3 regions of the Halopseudomonas sp. T1L2 genome follow, and region 1 is predicted to be linked to each of the others. Evidence: predicted binding sites of a transcription regulator. Region 1 holds the regulator's gene; each other region holds the start of a gene.
What was found. Region 1 encodes LexA, which represses DNA repair genes until DNA is damaged. Its sites were predicted from a motif close to CTGTNTNNNNANACAG; they were not measured.
Positions count from the first base shown of each region.

Region 2: a site for LexA is predicted at 4,675-4,690, ahead of recA (recombinase RecA). Genes of this name have one in related genera too.
Region 3: a site for LexA is predicted at 4,957-4,972, ahead of imuA (translesion DNA synthesis-associated protein ImuA). Genes of this name have one in related genera too.

Region 1 is NZ_AP040865.1:438,544-445,585, reverse strand. Features, by position in the region: gene ACZ5WQ_RS02075 (CsiV family protein) at 1-218, shown strand, start outside; gene ACZ5WQ_RS02070 (S-methyl-5'-thioinosine phosphorylase) at 240-992, opposite strand; gene ACZ5WQ_RS02065 (mechanosensitive ion channel family protein) at 989-2,152, opposite strand; gene nagZ (beta-N-acetylhexosaminidase) at 2,149-3,135, opposite strand; gene ACZ5WQ_RS02055 (L,D-transpeptidase) at 3,185-3,673, opposite strand; gene ACZ5WQ_RS02050 (TetR/AcrR family transcriptional regulator) at 3,730-4,398, opposite strand; gene lexA (transcriptional repressor LexA) at 4,602-5,210, shown strand; gene sulA (SOS-induced cell division inhibitor SulA) at 5,221-5,709, shown strand; gene ACZ5WQ_RS02035 (hypothetical protein) at 5,766-6,008, opposite strand; gene ACZ5WQ_RS02030 (DUF6586 family protein) at 6,081-6,581, opposite strand; gene topA (type I DNA topoisomerase) at 6,593-7,042, opposite strand, start outside.
Region 2 is NZ_AP040865.1:69,148-76,189, forward strand. Features, by position in the region: gene groL (chaperonin GroEL) at 1-8, shown strand, start outside; gene fdxA (ferredoxin FdxA) at 820-1,143, opposite strand; gene mutS (DNA mismatch repair protein MutS) at 1,289-3,868, opposite strand; gene ACZ5WQ_RS00350 (hypothetical protein) at 3,855-4,031, shown strand; gene ACZ5WQ_RS00355 (CinA family protein) at 4,110-4,631, shown strand; gene recA (recombinase RecA) at 4,743-5,780, shown strand; gene ACZ5WQ_RS00365 (regulatory protein RecX) at 5,793-6,236, shown strand; gene ACZ5WQ_RS00370 (LOG family protein) at 6,196-7,042, opposite strand, start outside.
Region 3 is NZ_AP040865.1:30-7,071, reverse strand. Features, by position in the region: gene ACZ5WQ_RS00025 (error-prone DNA polymerase) at 1-2,934, opposite strand, end outside; gene ACZ5WQ_RS00020 (Y-family DNA polymerase) at 2,910-4,319, opposite strand; gene imuA (translesion DNA synthesis-associated protein ImuA) at 4,327-4,938, opposite strand; gene hldE (bifunctional D-glycero-beta-D-manno-heptose-7-phosphate kinase/D-glycero-beta-D-manno-heptose 1-phosphate adenylyltransferase HldE) at 5,215-6,645, opposite strand.

The sequences.
Region 1 (7,042 bases):
GGGTTTATCCGATTCAGGGGCTGGTTAACCTGCGCCAGGCAACCCTGACCGAACTGAAGGTAGCGTTCTGGCGCAACCGCTCAGCGGCGGAACTGCAACTGCAGTCCGAGACGCCACTGATTTCCGAGTTCCTGCATCAAACCCGCGCATTGCGCCCGGGTGAAGTTCATTACCTGGACCATCAGAGCCTTGGCATGCTGGTCACCATCAGCCGCTGATCACCTCAGCCCGCCGCACACTCAGGCGTGTGGCGGGCCCTGCAATAGCCGCTGCAGCACAGCCTTGACCTGCTGCATGCCTGCCACGACAACCGCCTCGATAGCTTCCATGGTAATCACCTCGGTCGCCTTGCCGGCCGCCGGATTGACCACCAGCGCCAGACAGGCGTAGGCGAGCCCCAGCTCTCGGGCCAGCGCCGCCTCGGGCATACCGGTCATGCCGACCAGATCCGCGCCATCGCGCTCCAACCTTCGAATCTCGGCCGCAGTTTCCAGCCGCGGCCCCTGGGTTGCCGCGTAGACGCCAAACGGCAGACAACCGATATTCTGCGCCTTGAGGGCGGCCAGCAGCTGCTCGCGCACTGGCTCGTCGTAGGGCGAGGTGAAATCAATGTGGGTGACGCTTTGCAGATCATCCTCGAAGTAAGTCGAGGCACGCCCCCACGTATAGTCGATCAGCTGATCCGGCACGCAGAACGTGCCGGTCTGCAACTGCGGGTGAATACCGCCGACCGCATTGACCGCAACGATGCGATCAACTCCGGCTTCCCGCAGCGCCCAGAGGTTTGCCCGGTAATTGACCCGATGCGGCGGTATCCGATGCGGATGACCATGCCGCGCCAGAAAACAGACCGCCTGCCCGTCAATACGGCCACGGACAACCGGCGCAGAAGGCGCACCCCAAGGAGTCTGAATCAGCTCTTCACTCTCGATTTCCAGACCGTCCAGGGCACTGAGGCCGGTACCACCGATAACACCCCAAATCCCGCTCACGCGTCACTCTCCTGCAGCTCACGCACAGAATCGCGCGGCCGCCCGTCGGCAAGCTGAGCGCTGCGCAACTCAAGCGCATCCGGCAAATGAATGGTCGACGTCGGAAATGCGACCTGAGCCTCATGCTTCTCGACGATCGCCAGAATCTTCAACAGCACATCCTCCTTCACCCGGTGGAACTCGGCCCATACCGGCGTCGTGAAGCAGTAGATAAAGAAATCCACCGACGACGGCGAGCAGCGATCAAAGAACACCATCAGAGTCTGTTCCTGATCGATATCCTCATGCGCCTGCAGCATCTTGCGCACATCCGCCACAATGGGCTCCATGCGCTTGATATCGTCATAGCGAATACCGATATGCTCGTAAATTCGCCGATGGGTCATGCGCGAGGGGTTTTCCACCACAATATTGGCGAACACCGCGTTGGGGATGTATAGAGGGCGCTTGTCGAAGGTGCGAATCCGGGTCAAACGCCAGCCGATATCCTCGACGGTACCTTCAATGTTGCGATCCGGCGAGCGTATCCAGTTGCCCACCACAAAGGGGCGATCCAGATAGATCATCAGCCCGCCGAAGAAGTTCGCAAGCAGATCCTTGGCAGCAAAGCCGACGGCAATACCACCAATACCACCAAATGCCAGCACCCCGGAAATGCTGTATCCGAGCGACTGCAACACGACCAGCGCCGCAGTGATGACCACAGAAGCCCTGAGCAACTTGCCAATCGCACCAACCGTCGTTTTGTCGGCCGGAGTCTCCCTGTAGGCAGGATCAACAAGCCGCTGCTCAACCTGCCGCATCATGCGCAGGATGAACCAGGTCAGCAGCACGATCAGCAGCACCCGCTGCACCTGATCCAGCACCGCTGCCAGATCATCATCCATCTGCAGCGCAGTAATCCGCGCCGCCCAAAGCAGCCCCATACTCCAGATCAGCACCCAGGCCGGGCGCCGGGCCGCATCGACCAGCGCATCGTCCCAGATATTGCGGGTTTTCTCGGCACGCTTTTGCATGTGGTCCAGCACACGCTTGGCGATATAGGCGGTCACCAGCGACGCCAGCACCACGGCAAACACATGGTAGATCCAGGCCTCGCCAATCAGCGGAAGCTGATCGAGCTGCAACTGCTCCGGCAACTGTTCGATGAAATCATTCAAACCAGATCAAACTCCCTCAGCAAGGAAACAGCCTGACGCCATTCAGGCGTCGCATGGTAATCGGCACCGGCCGGCCTGAGCGTCAGCATGCGAGCGATGCGGGCCGGGCATTGCAAGCCTTGCTTCTGCGCGTGCACCAGCCCTTCTTCCGCCGCCGCACGATCATTGCAGATCAGCAGCATGTCGCACCCCGCCGCCTGCGCGGCATCGATCCGCTCTGCCATACCGCCAACCGCATGCGCGCCGGCCATGGTCAGATCATCACTGAAGATAACGCCATCAAAACCCAGCTCTGCGCGCAGGATGTCCTGCAGCCAGCAGGTCGAGAATCCGGCGGGCAACGCATCAACCTGCGAATACACCACGTGGGCCGGCATGATGCCGTCCAGCTTGCCGGCAAGCGCCGCAAAGGGCACCAGATCGCTCTGGCGAATATCCTCCAGTGACCGGTCATCCACCGGCAGCGCAAAGTGCGAATCCGCCTCGGCCCAGCCGTGGCCAGGGAAGTGCTTGCCGGTGGCCGCCATACCCGCCGCGTGCAGACCATCAATATAGGCACTGGCGAGACGTGCCACGCGATCAGGATCGCCGCCAAGCGAGCGATTACCGATCACCTGACTGCGACCGTAATCAAGATCAAGAACCGGCGCAAAGCTGATATCGATACCACAGGCCAGCATCTCGGTCGCCATTACCCAGGCAGCAGCCCGGGCCACCGCGTCAGCCTGCGCGTCATCCACCGCAGCGACGTCAGCCAGCGCGGGCAGCCTGAGTACGTCACGGCGCAGGCGCTGAACGCGCCCGCCTTCCTGGTCTATCGCTATCAGCATGTCCGGGCGCTCCTTGCGGATGGCCCTTACCAGCTCGGCGACCTGGCGCGGCGATTCTGTATTGCGCGCAAACAAGATCAAGCCGGCGACTTCCGGCTGACGCAACATCTGCCTGTCCTCTGCTTCCAGCCAAAGGCCAGGCAGATCCAGCATCAAGGCACCCTGTTTCAATATTGCTTCTCCTGAAAACGACAGCGCATCATCACTGCGCGTCAATCTGAACGCTACAACCGACCGGCGTGCGCTCGAACAGTTCCAGCATGTCGGCATTACGCAGACGAATGCAGCCATGGGACAGCGGCGCACCCATCGGCTGATCGTCGCCGGTACCATGCAGATAGATATAGCGGCGCTGGGAATCAACCCGGCCACCGCGGTTGAATCCGACCTGCTCACCGCAGAGCCAGAGAATTCGGGTCAAAATCCAGTCACGCTCGGGAAATTGCTCCGCCAGCGCCCGGGTCCATACCTCCCCGGTGGGACGCCGGCCGATGAACACGGCACCCAGCGGCTGACCATCGCCGATTCGAGCGCGCACCCGATGGGCGCCGCGCGGCGTGCAGCCAGACCCTTCCTGCTCGCCAGGGCCATTAAGCGCTGTGGATACGGCATAACGACAGACAACCTCGCCAGCGCAGAAGCCAACCAGGGTCTGATCGTTCAGGGAAATATGAATATGATCGAGCTGCATGTCACCTCCAGCGCTGCGCACACCTTAGCGGACAGCGCAGCGGAGGTAAATGCAGGTTACAGCGCCATCGCCTCGGGCCGGCTCAACGTCGCGCTCTCGGCGCGCATTCCGGCTGCCAGGAACGGAACCATCAGCCGCAACACATCGTCGACCGGACGCGGCTCGCCCAGCTCCGCCTCCGCAATCGCACGCAGCGCCTTCATGCTGGACATGGTGAAGGCCGCGCTGCCGAGCATAAAGTGAACGCGCCAGAACAGCTCCTGCGGAGGTATGCCCGGCACAGCACTGACCAGAAGCTGCATATAACGCTGAAATACCTTGCCATACACCTCGCTGAGGTATTTGCGCAGATGGCCCTGGCTCTGGTTGAATGCGAGCCCTAGCAACCGCATGAAGGTTGAGAGGTCATGGCCGTTGCGCGGCTTCACTGCCAGCGCCTGCTGAACCAGCATTTCGAGCAGCACCTCAAGACTGGGTGGCGCGCCCTTGTCACGCGACTCGCGCAGATCCAGTTCCTTCTCAAGGCTGCTGACGAAGGGATCCAGGAACCGGACGAATACGGCCTGAATCAATGCCTTCTTTGAGCCAAAATGGTAGTTGACCGCGGCCAGATTGACGCCTGCCTTGCTGGTAATCAGGCGTAGAGAGGTTTCCGCGAAACCCTTTTCGGCAAAAAGCTGTTCTGCGGCGTCAAGTATTCGCTTGACCGTGTCGGACTGCGCCATGCGCTCCCCCAAGTGAGGCAAACATTCGTTTCAAACATACGTTTAAAACGATTTTAGTGTCAACCCCAGACTACCTTCCTGCCCACGTAAATCCCATCCTCCCTTTGGCAAAGCGGTGAACAGCGACACGAAAATTAGGGGTTGCCGGAGCAAAACAACTGTATATAATCTCAGTTACTGGATAAAAACACAGGCAACCCGCCATGCAGAAACTTACCGCGCGACAACAGCAGGTTCTGGCGTTCATCAAGGAATACATGGACAGCAACGGCTACCCGCCGACGCGCGTCGATATTGCCAAGACTCTGGGCTTCAAGTCGCCCAACGCAGCCGAAGACCATCTGCGCGCCCTGGCCCGCAAGGGCGCTATCGAGATGATCCCCGGCGCCTCGCGCGGTATTCGCCTGCCGGAATCGGATAGCGAAGCCAGTGATGACCAGCTTCCGGTGATCGGTCGAGTGGCAGCCGGTGCGCCGATTCTGGCGCTTGAAAATATCGAAGACCATTGCCGTATCTCCCCCGACTTTTTCACTCCCCGCGCCGACTACCTGCTGCGGGTCCATGGGGAAAGCATGAAAGACATCGGCATCATGGACGGCGACCTGCTGGCAGTACACCGCACCAGCGAAGCCCGTAACGGGCAGGTCGTAGTGGCCCGCATAGGAGAAGAAGTCACGGTAAAACGCTTTCAGCGCCAGGGCCGCAAGGTCTCGCTGATTGCAGAAAACCCGGACTTCAGGCCGATTGAGATCGACCTTGCAGAACAGGAACTTACCATTGAAGGTTTAAGCGTCGGAGTTATCCGCCGCTGAGGAGCTGATCATGCAGTACGCCCGCACCGAGCAACAGACCCTGACCCAGACCGACCTGTTTCACAACGCCCTGATGGCAACACGCCTGAAGCACCGTGCCTTTGCGCAGCCAGCACAGGCACTGCCGCAGGATGATGAACAGGATGGCAGTTACAGCGAGATGACCCTGCAAGGCAGCGCCCGCCAGTGCCTGCAGTGGCTGGCCCCGGTGCTGCGCGAACTGAGCCAGAAAGACAGCCGGCGCTGGCTTACCCTGATCGACCCGCCCGCTGCACTCAGCCAGCAATGGCTTCGCGGCGCCAACCTCGACCCTCAACGCATCATGATCGTGCGCTCCAAGGCCGGCATGGACAGCCTCAAACTCTGCTGCGACCTGCTCAGGATGGGCGGCAGCCATACCGTTGTCAGCTGGCTTGATCACGACAGCTGCATTGCCCCGCGCCTGGAACGAGCGGCCCAGGCCGGCCGCTGCCACAGCCTGAACGTCCATCTGGGCTGAAAACAGATACAAAAAAGGCCAGCTCAATGCTGGCCTTTGAACTATCGCGGTGTCGATTAATGCAGGACACGGCTTTCAGGGATGGCGTCGCCGTCGTCATCCTCATCCATCATCTGGCCAGCGGCCTGCATGCCGGCACTGATCATCGCCTTGGCAACTTCAATATAGCTTTCCTGCAGATATTCCCGCGCATCGCGGGAAAACTCGATCACCACCAACGGCTCACCCTCTTCGTCGGAACGGCGCAGAGCAACCTTGCCATTGGCGAGCTCGACGATTTCAAGGAAGGGTGAAGGCATTGCGGATATCTCCTGTCTGAACTGCGCGCAGTGTAACACAGCGCCGTACTCACGGCATCCGCGATCCCGCCTTCACCATTCCTGCATGCCGTCGCGATAGGCACGTACGCGACGGGAAACCTCCTGCAGAGCCTCCTCGGCTTGCACACTGGTCCACTCGGTGACCGGCGTGGCACTGGTGGCAATCAGCGAGTTGGTCGAGTTGTCGACCGGCTGCGGCGGTGCCTGCAATCGCTGCCAGGCGGCAATGACACCGGCCAGCCAGGTACCAGCGCTGTCAGCCAGCTCGGTGAGTTCCGCCAGCTCGGGACCGGGAAACCGACTGACTACCGCGGGTACCAGCACCGATTCGACCTGACGCGCATCAACCAGCGGCCAGCGGTACCGGTCTGCCACCTCATGAATCAGCGCCAATACGCCCCGGTAGAGATGAAAAACCGCATGCTCACGATGATACTGCGCCTGCGTCAGTGCATCGATTGCGTCGCTCTGCTCTGCCTGCTGCCAGGACTCGATCGCACGGCGGGCAAAATACAACGCCTGATTGGTGCGGGTATAGACTTCATTAGCCATGGTTGCCTGCCTTACCGCTTGGCCTTCTTGCTGCGGCCGTCATCCACCGACCACTGCTTGCCATCATGGAAAGCCCGCCACCCTGTGGGCTTACCCTCAACTTCGGTCTGCACGTACTGCTCCTTGGTCTTGCGGCTGTAGCGCACGACAGTCGGATTGCCGTCAGGATCAGCCACCGGCGCATCCAGCAGGAAGTGGTATTTCGGATCGATCTCCGCCTTGTGCGGAATCAGCTCCTTGACCAGAGGCGCCCGGGTTTCCCGGTTTTTCGGGAACTGGCTTGCAGCCAGGAACAGGCCGGAAGCACCGTCGCGCAGTACGTATACATCATCAACCTTTTCACACTTGAGTTCCGGCATCGGCACCGGATCCGCTTTCGGCGGCGCGGCCTCACCGTTACGCAGCAGCTTGCGGGTGTTCTTGCACTCGCTGTTGGTACAGCCGAAATACTTGCCGAAACG
Region 2 (7,042 bases), 370 kb from region 1:
TGATGTAATCAGCCTCCCGGCTAATCCGAAACCCGGCTCGAGAGAGCCGGGTTTTTTTATGTCTCAGCGCAGCGCCATGAGTAGTGCGGATCAGGCGCAGCGTATCCGCCGTTGTGCTCACGAACACCCTTGCTTCCGCCTGCTCCGGGCCTGGCGCCGATGGGGTGGAGACGCCGCAGGCTTACTTCACCGCGTTGCAGTAACCTGTTACTCCGTTACCCGGCTGGGCAGGCGCGCTTGCCTTGTAAGAGATTTCCTACAATGTGTGTGAGACTTCGCCGTTACAGGCTGTGGGCGGAACGAGTTTTTATCCGTGCTAAAAACAGTAAATATATGAAATTTAAGGATTTTATTGTTGGTGATATGCCTGTTGTGCTTGCTGGAGGGGGGGTTGCGGGCGATGCCGCATTCGTTAAACTTCACCCAAGCGCAAAGGATGGTGCTACTCGGCAGGGAGCTGAGTCAGGGATTTTCAGGATGATGAAGCCAGGATGGCTGGACACGGAAAGCACATATGGAATAAAGAGTGGGCGGGCTATCCCGCCCCTTTTTTTGCCTGAAATTTGACTCCAAACTCTCAGCCTCACAAGCCGCAAGCCCCACAAGCCTCATAAGCCGCAAGCTGCAAGCTGCAAGCTCCAAGCCTCAAGCCAAACCAGAACCAAAACCCAAGCTAAAGCCTAAGCCGGAAGAACAGGCCCACACTGGTGCGCTTGTAGCTTGTAGCTTGTAGCTTGTAGCTTGTAGCTTGTAGCTTCAGGCTTGCAGCAATAAAAAAACCGGCACATGGCCGGTTTTTTTTGCATAGCAGCTAGCTGCTTAGCGCTCCAGATATTGCAGCTTGTCCGGTACGCCATCCCACTCTTCGGCGTCGGGCAGTGCGTCTTTCTTCTCGGTGATGTTCGGCCACACTTCTGCCAGATCGGCGTTCAGTTCGGTGAACTCCTGCATATCCTCCGGTACTTCGTCTTCCGAGAAGATGGCATTGGCCGGGCATTCGGGCTCGCAGAGGGCGCAGTCGATGCACTCGTCCGGGTGAATGACCAGGAAGTTCGGGCCTTCGTAGAAGCAATCGACCGGGCAGACCTCAACGCAATCGGTGTATTTGCACTTGATGCAGTTGTCGGTAACAACAAAGGTCATGGTGAGGTCTCCATTGAATCAGGCTGGCAAAATCTGGCGCGTAGTCTAGCAGTTTTTTTCCGGCGGTACAGAGCGCCGCCGGGTTTTGCGCAGATTAAAGCGTAGTTCCATCACGTTTGATGCAAATGAATATCATTTGCTGAATTTACGCCCACTCGCGTTTGAGCTTGTACAGCAGGTCCAGCGCCTGGCGCGGGCTGAGATCGTCCGGATCCAGTGCCTTGATCTGTTCGATCAGAGGGTGAGGTGCGCTGGCGAACAGATCGGTCTGGAACGGTTGCTCAGTGTCGCCTGCGGGCTTGCTGCCGTGCTGCTCCAGGCTCTGCTGCTCCAGTTGGGCGAGGTGTTCGCGGGCGCGCAGGATGACCGGACGCGGTACACCGGCAAGCTGGGCGACTTGCAGGCCGTAGCTCTGGCTGGCAGGGCCGGGCTGGACGTTATGCAGGAATACGATGCGTTCATTATGTTCGGTGGCGTTCAGGTGCACGTTGGCCACGCCTTCGTCGGTGTCGGCCATGCCGGTCAGCTCGAAGTAGTGCGTGGCAAACAGGGTGAAGGCGCGAACCTTGGCCAGATACTCGGCAGCAGACCAGGCCAGTGACAGGCCGTCGAAGGTGCTGGTGCCGCGGCCGACTTCGTCCATCAGCACCAGACTGGCGCTGGTGGCGTTGTTGAGGATGTTGGCGGTTTCGCTCATTTCGACCATGAAGGTTGAGCGGCCGCCGGCCAGATCGTCACTGGAACCGATGCGGGTGAAGATGCGGTCGACGCAGGACAGCTCGACGCCTGCCGCCGGTACAAAGCTGCCGATATGGGCCAGCAGCACGATCAGCGCGGTCTGGCGCATGTAGGTGGATTTACCGCCCATGTTGGGGCCGGTAATCACCAGCATGCGGGTGTCGATGTCCAGGTCCAGATCGTTGGCCACGAAGGGCGTTTCCAGCACCTGCTCGACGACCGGATGACGGCCCTGACTGATCTTCAACTGGCTGCCCTCGATAAAGCGCGGGCGACTGTAATCGAGACTGCCGGCCCGTTCGGCGAGGGTGCAGAGCACATCAATTTCGGCCAGGCTGGCGGCAGTGGTCTGCAGTGCGGCAAGGTCCTCGTTGAGACGGTCGATCAGCTCGTCGTACAGTTGCTTTTCACGAGCCAGCGCGCGGCTGCGGGCCGACAGCGCCTTGTCTTCAAAGGCTTTCAGTTCCGGGGTAATGAAGCGCTCGGCGCCCTTCAGGGTCTGGCGGCGAATGTAATCTGCCGGCGCCTGATCGGCCTGGCTGCGCGACAGTTCGATAAAGTAGCCGTGTACCCGGTTGTAGCCGACCTTGAGGGTGCTCAGCCCGGTACGCTCGCGCTCGCGGGTTTCCAGATCAATCAGATACTGGCCTGCGTTCTCGCTGATGTTCTGCAGCTCATCCAGCTCGGCGTCGAAACCGGGCTTGATCACGCCGCCGTCGCGCAGCACCGCGGGCGGGTTGTCGATCACGGCGCGTTCCAGCAGCTCGGCCAGCTCCGGGTAGGTGCGTACCTGCTCGGCCAGATTGCGCAGATGCGGTGTTTCCAGCGCCTGCATGCAATCCTGCAGTGCGGGCAGGGCGGCCAGCGCGTCGCGCAGGCGTGCCAGATCGCGCGGCCGCGCAGAGCGCAGGGCAACCCGGGCAAGGATGCGCTCGATGTCGCCGATGCCCTTGAGCTGCGGCTGAAGGTCGAGGTAGAACTGCTGGTCGAGCAGGGCGCTGATGCTGTCCTGGCGCGCACCCAGGACCTTGAGGTCCCGCAGGGGGCGATTCAGCCACCGCGCCATCAGGCGGCTGCCCATGGCCGTTGCAGTATGGTCGAGTACGTCGAGCAGGGTGTTGTCGCGGCCACCGGACAGGTTCTGGTCGATTTCCAGATTACGGCGGCTGGCGCTGTCGATAATCACGCTGTCTTCAAAACGCTCCTGAGCGATGCTGCGGATGTGCGGCAGGGCGGTGCGCTGGGTTTCCTTGGCATAGCTCAGCAGCGCACCGGCAGCGCCGAGGCCGAGGGTCAGGTCCTGACAGTCGAAGCCGACCAGATCCTTGGTGCCGAATTGCTGGGTGAGGGCCTTGAAGGCGCTGTCCTGATCGAACTCCCAGGGGGCGCGACGACGCACGGCGCGGCGGCGCTCGATTGGCGTGTTGCTTTCCCAGTCATCGGGAATCAACAGCTCGGCCGGTGCCAGACGTTCCAGCTCCCCGAGCAGAGTTTCCCAGCCGCGCAGTTCCATGACCACAAAGCGGCCACTGTTGATGTCGAGCGTAGCCAGGCCAAAGCCGCGCTCGGCGCCCACCAGCGCGGCCAGCAGGTTGTCGCGACGCTCATCGAGCAGCGCTTCATCGCTGACCGTGCCGGGGGTAATGATGCGGGCAACCTGGCGCTCGACCGGGCCCTTGCTGGTGGCCGGATCGCCAACCTGCTCACAGATGACAACCGACTCGCCCAGCTTGACCAGCTTGGCCAGATAGCCCTCGGCGGCATGGAACGGGATGCCGGCCATCGGAATCGGTTGGCCGCCGGACTGGCCCCGTGCGGTCAGGGTGATATCGAGCAGACGGGCGGCTTTTTTCGCGTCGTCGTAGAACAGTTCGTAAAAGTCACCCATGCGGTAGAACAGGAGCTGTTCGGGATGCTGCTGCTTGATGCTGAAGTACTGCTGCATCATCGGCGTGTGGGCGGAGGATTCGGTTTTGCTCTTTTTCATCAATGACTCGAAATATGCGGCAAAGGCGGTGTCACCGGGCGCGATGGATGCGCTGAGGGCGGTGGCTGAGACGCCGTTTCAGGTTGGCGCAAAGGGTATCACGTCGCTGGTGGCTGCTGCAGTGCTGCCGGCGACTCCGGCAGCAGGAACCCGAGGCGGCTGAATGTGGTCGCAGGGTATTCGCAGGCAGCGCGCCAACTGGCATGCTGTTGCCTGATATCCGTTCGTACAGGAGTGAACCATGTCGCATTATGACCCGCTGATCGACTCTGCCGCTGCGAGGCTTGGCAAAGTGTTGGAACAGCAGGGGCTGCAGGTCAGCACCGCTGAGTCCTGCACGGGCGGAGGGATTGCCGAGGCAATAACCCGGGTGGCTGGCAGTTCGCGCTGGTTCGAGACCGGCTTCGTCACCTACGCCAACGCCAGCAAAAGCCGTTGGCTTGGGGTGAACGCAGAGGTTATCGAGGCTCATGGCGCGGTCAGCGAGCCGGTGGTCAGAGCGATGGCGTCCGGAGCCAGGGAGGCTGCCGGGGCGGCAATGGCGGTTGCGGTCAGCGGTATTGCCGGCCCTGATGGCGGCAGTGCAGAGAAGCCGGTCGGGACCGTCTGGTTTGGCTGGGCCCTGGCCGACGGCAGCGTCGTCAGCGAGTGCAAGCGCTTCCAGGGCGGACGCCGAGAGGTGCGCGCCCAGACGGTGCTGCACGCTCTGGAACGGCTGGTCAAAGAGGCGCACAAGCAGCCTGCGAACCGGTTGTCAGTCTGAGTGAAATCGGGGGTAGGCGGGCCATTTTTTCTGTGGAATAATACTGACCAAATATACAGTAGTTGATCGGTCGGTCGCCGCGGTGCCCGCCCCAAGCCAAGAGGATGCGAAATGGACGAGAACAAAAAGAAGGCGCTGTCGGCTGCCTTGAGCCAGATTGAACGTCAGTTTGGCAAGGGCGCGGTAATGCGCATGGGTGATCACGAGCGCCAGGCCATTCCGGCCATCTCTACCGGCTCGCTCGGTCTGGATATCGCCCTCGGTATCGGCGGCCTGCCCAAGGGCCGTATTGTTGAAATCTACGGGCCGGAGTCCTCCGGTAAAACCACGCTGACCCTGTCGGTTATTGCCCAGGCGCAGAAGCACGGTGCAACCTGCGCCTTCGTTGATGCCGAGCACGCGCTGGACCCGGAGTATGCCGGCAAGCTGGGTGTCAACGTGGATGACCTGCTGGTGTCGCAGCCCGATACCGGTGAGCAGGCACTGGAAATCACCGACATGCTGGTGCGTTCCAATGCGGTGGACGTGATCATCGTCGACTCGGTGGCAGCGCTGGTGCCCAAGGCCGAAATCGAAGGCGAAATGGGTGATCACCACGTCGGTGTGCAGGCCCGTCTGATGTCCCAGGCGCTGCGCAAGATCACCGGTAACATCAAGAACGCCAACTGCCTGGTGATCTTCATCAACCAGATCCGCATGAAGATTGGCGTCATGTTCGGCAATCCGGAAACCACCACCGGTGGTAACGCGCTCAAGTTCTACTCTTCTGTGCGTCTGGACATTCGCCGTACCGGCGCGGTCAAGGAAGGCGACGAGGTTGTCGGCAGCGAGACCCGCGTCAAAGTCGTGAAAAACAAGGTGGCTCCGCCGTTCCGTCAGGCTGAATTCCAGATTCTGTACGGTACCGGCATCTACCACAACGCCGAGATCATCGATCTGGGCGTGCAGATTGGTCTGGTTGAGAAATCCGGCGCCTGGTACAGCTATCAGGGCAACAAGATCGGTCAGGGCAAGGCCAATGCAGCCAAGTTCCTGCAGGATAACCAGCAGATCGCGGATGAAATCGAGAAGGCCATCCGTGACCAGTTGCTGGCCAAGCCGGGCAAGGCCAAGGCGGAGGCTGAAGCCGATGCCGAGCTGGAAGGCTAAGAGCCTGGTTTGATGCGCCCGCGTACCGCGCTGGACAGTCCGGCAGCGATCCGTCGCTCCGCGATGGACCTGCTGGCGCGGCGTGAGCACAGCTACAGCGAGTTGTTGCGCAAGCTGCGCCAGCGAGGTGCGGCAACCGATGCGGCAGAGATTGAGCTGGACCGTCTGGTCGAAGATGGCCTGCTCAGCGATGCGCGTTTCTGTGAAGCCTATCTGTATGCTCGCAGCCAGCGCGGCTACGGGCCTGCTCGTCTGAAAGAAGAGCTGCGCCAGCGCGGTGTGGCCGAGGCGCTGGTTGAACGGACCCTTGCAGAGTTTGATCAGGACTGGACGGCACTGGCTCAGCGGGTGTTTGCCAAGCGCTTTCCGGAAGGCCGGGCGTCAGACCCGGCCGAGCGCAGCAAACAGCTTCGGTTTATGCAGTACCGGGGCTTTGGTAGTTTTCAGGCTGATTGACGAAGTCGATCAGTGTCCTCAGACCTCCCTGGTCTCGTTCGTTGAAGTCAAAGCACAGACGGGTAAGCTCGCCCAGCTCCGGCTCATCGCTCTCCTGATCGCAGACACCCTGCTGCACAAAACCGCCTGATTTGCAGATATGGCCGAACCGGTCGTCCAGTTGGGCGAGTGCCTGCGCGGTCAGTGGTCGGTTCAGGCGCAGCATGTACTGGTCGTCTACACGTCGAGACGAGTGATAGTTGCTGTAGAAGTCGAGCACCACCTGCATTGCCTGTGCGGGGGATGAACAGGGTGTCAGCAGGTTGATGTCGTCAGGCTTGATGTAGTGATTGTCGATCAGCTGGCTGCGAACGAACTGTAAAAAGGCCTGCCAGTACTGCCCGTCAGGCTGGTCCAGCAGGATGATGGGCACCATCGGGCTCTTGCCGGTCTGCACCAGCGTCAGCACCTCGAGCGCTTCATCCAGTGTGCCGAATCCGCCTGGACAGAGAATCAGCGCGTCCGCTTCCTTGACGAAGAACAGCTTGCGCAGGAAGAAGAACCCGAATGACAGGTCGTGGCTGGTACCATGCACTATGTTATTGGAGCGTTGCTCGAAGGGCAGGGTGATATTGAAGCCCAGGCTGTGATCCAGGCCGGCGCCCTCGTGGGTGGCGGTCATGATGCCGCCGCCGGCACCGGTGATGGCCATGTAATCGTTGGCGGCTAGCTCTTCGCCCATGGCTCTGGCAAGCGCATACAGGGGATGATCAATCGGGGTTCGCGCCGAGCCGAAAACGGTTACCTTGCGGCGACGCTTGAAGATT
Region 3 (7,042 bases), 440 kb from region 1:
GACGATCACATTGATCATGCCGAACTCGTCTTCCAGGGTGACAAAGGTCACCCCGGTGGCGGTCTGCGGGCGCTGGCGACCGATAACCAGCCCGGCCACCCGCACCGGCTGATCCGGCGCCAGGGCCAGCAGCTCACGCGAGCTGCGGCAACCCAGCTCACGCAGCTGTTCGCGCAGCAGCCCCAGCGGATGCGGCCCCATGCTGGTGCCGAGACTGGCGTAATCGGCCTCCATATTCTCAACCACCGAAGGCTGCGGAATCAGCGCAGGGCTTTCAACCTGATCGTGCTGCGCCTGCAGCAACGGCAGCTGCGGCTCGACTCCCGCCACCGCCCAGCGCGCACGAAAACGATTGCCCGCCAGCCCGCGCAGCGCACCGGCGTCGGCCAGTTGCGCGCGGGCACGATTGCTCAAACCGCCGCGCTGGACCAGATCCGCCACATCGACAAAAGCCTGTTGCGCGCGCGCCTGCAGCAATCGCTCGGCATCGTTCCGATTCAGGCCTTTCACCTGCCGCAGCCCAAGGCGAATGGCCGGTTGCGCGCCCTCCCGCTCGACCGCTTCCAGTGAACAGTCCCAATCGCTGCAGCGCACATCCACCGGCCGGATCTCGATCTGGTGACGGCGTGCGTCCTGCAGCAACTGGTCCGGGCTGTAGAAACCCATCGGCCAGCTGTTGATCAGGGCGCAGGCAAAGGCCGCCGGCTCGTGGCATTTCAGCCAACTGCTGGCATAGCTCAACAACGCAAAACTGGCGGCATGGGATTCGGGAAAGCCGTAGCTGCCAAACCCCTTGATCTGCTCAAAGATGCGTTCGGAGAAGGCCTGACTGTAACCGCGCGCCAGCATGCCTTCAGTCAGCCGTTGGCGGTGATGCTCCAGCCCGCCGTGGCGCTTCCAGGCCGCCATCGAACGGCGCAGCTCATCCGCCTCGCCCGGCGTGTAGCCGGCGGCCACAATTGCCAGCGCCATTACCTGCTCCTGAAACAGCGGCACGCCGAGTGTACGTTCGAATACCTGGCGCAATTCCGGTGAGGGATAGTCGACGGCTTCCTCGCCGTTACGGCGGCGCAGAAACGGATGCACCATGTCGCCCTGAATCGGTCCGGGCCGCACAATCGACACCTGAATCACCAGATCATAGAAACAGCGCGGGCGCAGCCGCGGCAGCATCGCCATCTGCGCCCGTGACTCGATCTGAAACACGCCGACGGTATCGGCACGGCTGATCATCTCGTAGGTCGGCGCGTCATCGACTGGGATGCTCGCCAGCGTCAGATCGCGGCCACGGTGGCGCCGCAACAGATCAAAGGTACGGCGCAGCGCGCTGAGCATCCCCAGCGCCAGTACATCCACCTTGAGCATGCCGACCGCATCCAGGTCATCCTTGTCCCACTGGATTAACGTGCGCTCGGCCATGCTGGCATTCTCGACCGGCACCAGAGTATCGAGCGGCGCGTCCGATATGACAAAACCGCCCGGATGCTGCGACAGGTGCCGCGGAAAGCCGATCAGCTCGCCCGCCAGCGTCAGCACCCGGTGCAGCCAGGGATTGTTCACATCAAACCCGGCCTCGGCCAGCCGCTCGGCGCTGGGCAATTGCTTGCTCCAGCGGCTGCAGCAACGGCCAAGCTGATCGACCTGCTCCTGCGCCAGACCCATTGCCCGCGCTACATCACGTACTGCGCCCGCCGACAGATAACGGGTAACCACAGCGGTCAGTGCCGCCCGCTCACGACCGTAACGGCGGAAGATGTACTGAATGACCTCTTCGCGCCGCTCGTGCTCAAAATCCACATCGATATCCGGCGGCTCATCGCGCTCGCGGGAGATAAAGCGCTCGAACAGCAGATTGCTGCGATCCGGGTCGATCTCGGTAATCCCCAGCGCAAAACACACCGCCGAATTGGCAGCCGAGCCGCGGCCCTGACAGAGAATCTGCTGCTCGCGGGCGAAGGCAACGATGTCCTGCACGGTGAGAAAGTAGCTGTCGTAGGCCTTCTCCGCGATCAGCTCCAATTCATACTCCAGCTGCGAACGCACCTTGTCGCTGACCCCGTTTGGCCAACGCCAGGCCGCACCGCGCCAAGTCAGTTCACGCAACCAGCTGGACGGGGTATGCCCCTCAGGCACCAGCTCGCGCGGATACTGGTAGCGCAGCTCACCCATGTCGAACTGACAGCGTGCGGCAATACGGCGGCTTTCGGCCAGCAGCGCCGGCGGGTAGATCGCGGCCAGCGCCGATAAACTGCGCAAGTGGCGCTCGCCATTGGCAAACAGCCGACTGCCCGCCTCCATCACCGTACAGTGGTGGCGCAGCGCGGTCAGGGTATCCTGCAGGGCCCGCCGCCCGCGCACATGCATGTGTACGTCACCACTGGCAACACAGGGCAGACCGAGCCGTGCGGCCAGCCCCTGCAGTTGATCCAGCTTGCGCGCATCATCCGGCCCGCGGTGCAGTTCGACTGCCAGCCACAGGCGCCCCGGCAGCAGCGGCTGCAGCTGCCGGCCGTGCTCCTCATCCTGACCGTGGCGCGGCAGCCACAGGCCCAGCAAGCCATCCAGCGCGTCAGTCAGGTCCTCAAGCCGCAAACAGTATTCACCCTTTCCGGCACGACGGCGTGCCAGAGTCAGCAGCCGGCACAGGCTCTGATAGCCGGTCAGGTTCTCGACCAGCAACACCAGCTTGGGGCCATCCTCAAGCTGAACCTCGCTACCGACGATCAGCTTCATACCGGACTCCTGCGCTGCCTGCCAGGCACGCACTATGCCGGCCAGGCTGGCCTCGTCCGTAATCGCCAGAGCGTCATAGCCATGCTGCCTGGCGCGGGCAAACAGCTCCTGCGCGCTTGACGCCCCGCGCTGAAAGCTGAAGTTGGAGAGACAATGCAGCTCGGCATAACCCACATTCATGCGAACCATCCGTGCACCCAGAATGGTCCGGGGCGTCCGGCGGCATGAAAGGCCCAGGCCCGGCGTCCGTCGCGGGTTTCGATCAGGTAGTAGTCACGCCGCACGTCCTCGCCATCCCACCAGCCGGATTCGATCCGCTCCGGTCCGGCCAGCACCCGCGGAAACAGGTCATTGAGCAACTCCGGCTCGGCCAGCAGCCAGCCCGGCCGCGGCCCGGGCGGTCGCGCAGCTGCGTCGCCCCGCTCCTGCGCCAGCCAGCTGCGCTCGGGCCGGTGCTCATCCACCGCGGCCAGCGGCTGAACGACTCTGTCGCCCAGGCGTGAGCGCAGCCGTTCACATACCTGCAGCCAGCTCTGCGACTGCTGCGGCCGATTACTGAACAGCTCTGCTGCGGCCGGTACAAAGCGCGGCAGATCTTCGGCGAGCAGGGTCAACGCCTGTACCGGCGCGGCCAGTTCGATACGCTCCAGCCGCCCCCGCGCCAACTCGAACAGCCGTTCGGGGTCACGCTCGGCCCCCAGCAAGCCGACTGGTACCTCGCTGGCGGGCTGGCGGCGGTGCTCCAGAATCAGTGCAAAGCGCTGAACCCCGCAGTCTCGCCCGGCCAGAAAGGTCGCCAGATCACTGATCAGGCGCCGCAGCGGGAACAGCAGCGAGGTGTTCGACTCAACGTCAAAGTTGAATTCGATGCGCTGACGAAATCGATCCGGCGGTTGGTAGCAACCGAGCGCCAGCGGGTGATGCCCCTGAAGCTGATCAAGATGCGCCAGCAACTGGGGCGGGAAGCGTTTGGCCAGCCCGTCACGGGGCAATTCCAGCACCTGCTGCAGGCGGCGCAAGCCCATGCGTTGCAAACTCTCGACCAGCTCGCTCGGCAGGCCGCTGCGCGCCACCGGCAAACGCTGCAGCTCGGCCGGTAGCGCCAGCTCGTCTACCGCCAAACCGTCTGCCACGTTGGCCAGCACCCGCGCCGCCAACGGGTTGGGCGCCAGCACCAGCCGATGCTGAAAGCCCAGCGCCTGCAGCTCGGCGCGCAGGCGTTGCTCCAGCTCAGGCCAGGGACCGAACAAACGCAAACTGGAGGCCACCTCCAGCAACAGGGTGCGGGGGAAATCCAGACTCACATGACCACTGAAGCCGTACGCCCAACTGGCCAGAAACTGCTGCCAATGCTCGGTCTGTGCCGGGTCGTGCTCGACCGTATCAAAGCGCTCCAGCAACATGCGCGCGTGGGTCAGGCTTTGTCCTGATCGCAGCCCCTGAGCACGGGCCGACTCGTTAACTGCCTGCAATACCCGCCGCTGCGGCGGCCCGCTGAGCAGAACCAATGGCGCGTTGGCGTCCTCCCGACTGCGCAACACCGCATCCAGAGCCAGCTGGGGAAAGAGAATGCAAAGCCAGCGCATGATGACCTCAGAATGCTACCGGGACTGGCCGTGCCGGAGGCACGCCACCGCGGCACTTGAGAACCCGCCACTGCCGAGGCTGGTTATCCAGCAGCAGACGCAGCGCTGCCGGTGAGGGGTTATCGGCAGCACGACGATGGCGCAACACAAAGGCCAGCGTCTGGCCGCTGTCAGCCGCCACCTGCAGCCGTCGCAGCGCCCGGTCATCGGCCTGCTCCGGCCAGCACAGCACCGCACCACAACTCCCCGAGCGCAGGCACTGCTCCGCCGCCCAGAGCCGCTCGGCACCGCCGACCTGCAACAACGAGACCTGCGCCAGCACTACACCCGCAGCCTGCCAGGCCGGGGCAAAGGGAATTGCCGGCGCACCGACCAGCACCACCCGTTCACCGGCCTGGGTCAGCCGCGCCAGCAGTGGCCACAGCAGCTGCAACTCGCCACTGCCGGGAGCGCCCAGCAAAATCTCGTTCAGCGCGGCCAGTTGCCAGCCACCACCGGGCAATAGCGCATCCAGTTGCGCGTGCCCGGTTGGCTGCCCGGCAAGCGGCTCACCCTGCTGTCGTCCGCGCCAGACACGGCGCGTTTCCAGCAACCGATCAAGTGCGACCACTGCGCCCATGGAAACCTCAGAAATATACTGTATATGCGTACAGCATATTTATTCGCATGGCGGTGGTCAATTGCAAACACGCAGGCACGACAAACGGCGCTTGAGGCAGCGCAGAAAAGTCAGGGAAGACATTCAGAACAGACACCCTGACAATGGCGTGGAAAGCCACCGTCAGGGCACAAGAGAAGCAGAGCGCAGGGCGCCCAAGCCGCTCCGGGTGGAGCAAGGCAAGCAGCACAAACAGCCTCTGAGGCAGAACCCGGCTGCTGCGCTAACCCGGGCTAATCAGCCTTCGTCACGCTCGCGAATCTTTTCAACAATGGCTGTGGTCGAACAGCTTTCAACAAAGTTGAGCACCTTTACCTCACCGCCGTAGGCCTGCACGATCGGCGCACCAACGACCTGATCAACGCTGTAATCTCCACCCTTGACCAGCACATCCGGCTTGACCTGCTCAAGCAGCCGCTCAGGGGTGTCTTCGCTGAAACTGATGACCCAATCGACCGCCCCAAGCCCCGCCAACACAGTCATGCGGCGCTCGACACTGTTGATCGGCCGGCCCGGCCCCTTGAGGCGTGTCACCGAGGCATCATCATTGATCGCCACAATCAGCCGGTCGCCCAGAGCGCGCGCCTCTTCCAGATAGCCAACGTGACCGGCGTGGATAATGTCGAAGCAGCCATTGGTAAAGACCACCTTCTCGCCGTGGGCACGGGCATCATCCAATGCCTGCAGCAATTGCTCGACACCCAGCACTCCGCGACCGCTGCCCTGCGCCTGCTGCACGGCACGACGCAGCTCCGGCGCACTGATCGCCGCCGTGCCAAGCTTGCCGACCACAATACCTGCCGCCAGGTTGGCCAGTGCGACGGCCAGGGGCAGATCCTCGCCCGCCGCCAGCGCCGCCGCCAGGGTAGAGATCACGGTATCGCCCGCGCCGGTCACATCAAACACTTCGCGCGCCCGCGCGGGCAGGTGCAATGCACCCTCACCCTTGCGCAGCAGCGTCATGCCCTGTTCGCTACGGGTGACCAGCAACGCGCCCAGGTCCTGCTCCTCAATCAGCGCCAGGCCCTTGTCGACCAGCTCCTGCTCACTCGCGCAGTGACCGACCACCGCTTCAAACTCGGACAGATTCGGGGTAATCAGGCTGGCGCCACGGTAAATGGAGAAATCACTGCCCTTGGGGTCAGCCAGCACCGGAATACCGCGCTCGCGGGCTGCAGCAATCAGCGCCTGATGATTGACCAGCGCGCCCTTGCCGTAGTCCGACAGGATCATCACCTTGACCTTGTCCAGCAGACCGCGAACCGAAGCCAGCAAGGCATCGGCGTCGGTGTCAAAGCGCTCTTCAAAATCAAGCCGAATCAGTTGCTGGTGACGGCTCATGACTCGCAGCTTGGTGATGGTCGGCAGCGCCTCGTGCTGCTGAAAATCACAGTAGACGCCGGCAGCATTCAGCCGTTGCTGAAGGCTGTGTGCCGCCTCATCCTTTCCGGTAACGCCCACCAGCCAGGCCGGAGCGCCGAGCGCTGCAATATTCAGCGCGACGTTACCCGCCCCACCAGGGCGATCCTCGATCTGATCGACCTTGACCACCGGCACCGGTGCTTCCGGCGAAATACGATTGGTCGGCCCATGCCAGTAACGATCCAGCATCACGTCCCCCACCACCAGAACCGGCGCGGAATCGAATCGGGGCATGCTCAGTTTCATTGTCTCGGTTACCTGTTTCAGCACCACGCACCCATGCGCATGGTGATATTAATGTTGTACGTCGCTCTCTTCCTCGAACTGCATGCTGTGCAGTCGGGCGTAATAGCCATTGAGCGCCAGCAGCTCCGCGTGCGTGCCTCGCTCAACGATCTGGCCCTGATCCATCACCATGATCACGTCAGCCTTTTCGATGGTGGACAGGCGATGGGCAATAACCAGCGTAGTACGCCCCTGCATCACCCGATCCAGCGCGGCCTGGATATGACGCTCGGACTCGGTGTCCAGCGCTGAGGTCGCCTCATCGAGAATCAGCAAAGGCGCGTCCTTGAGCAGCGCACGGGCAATCGCCAGACGCTGACGCTGGCCACCCGACAACAGCACCCCATTCTCGCCAACC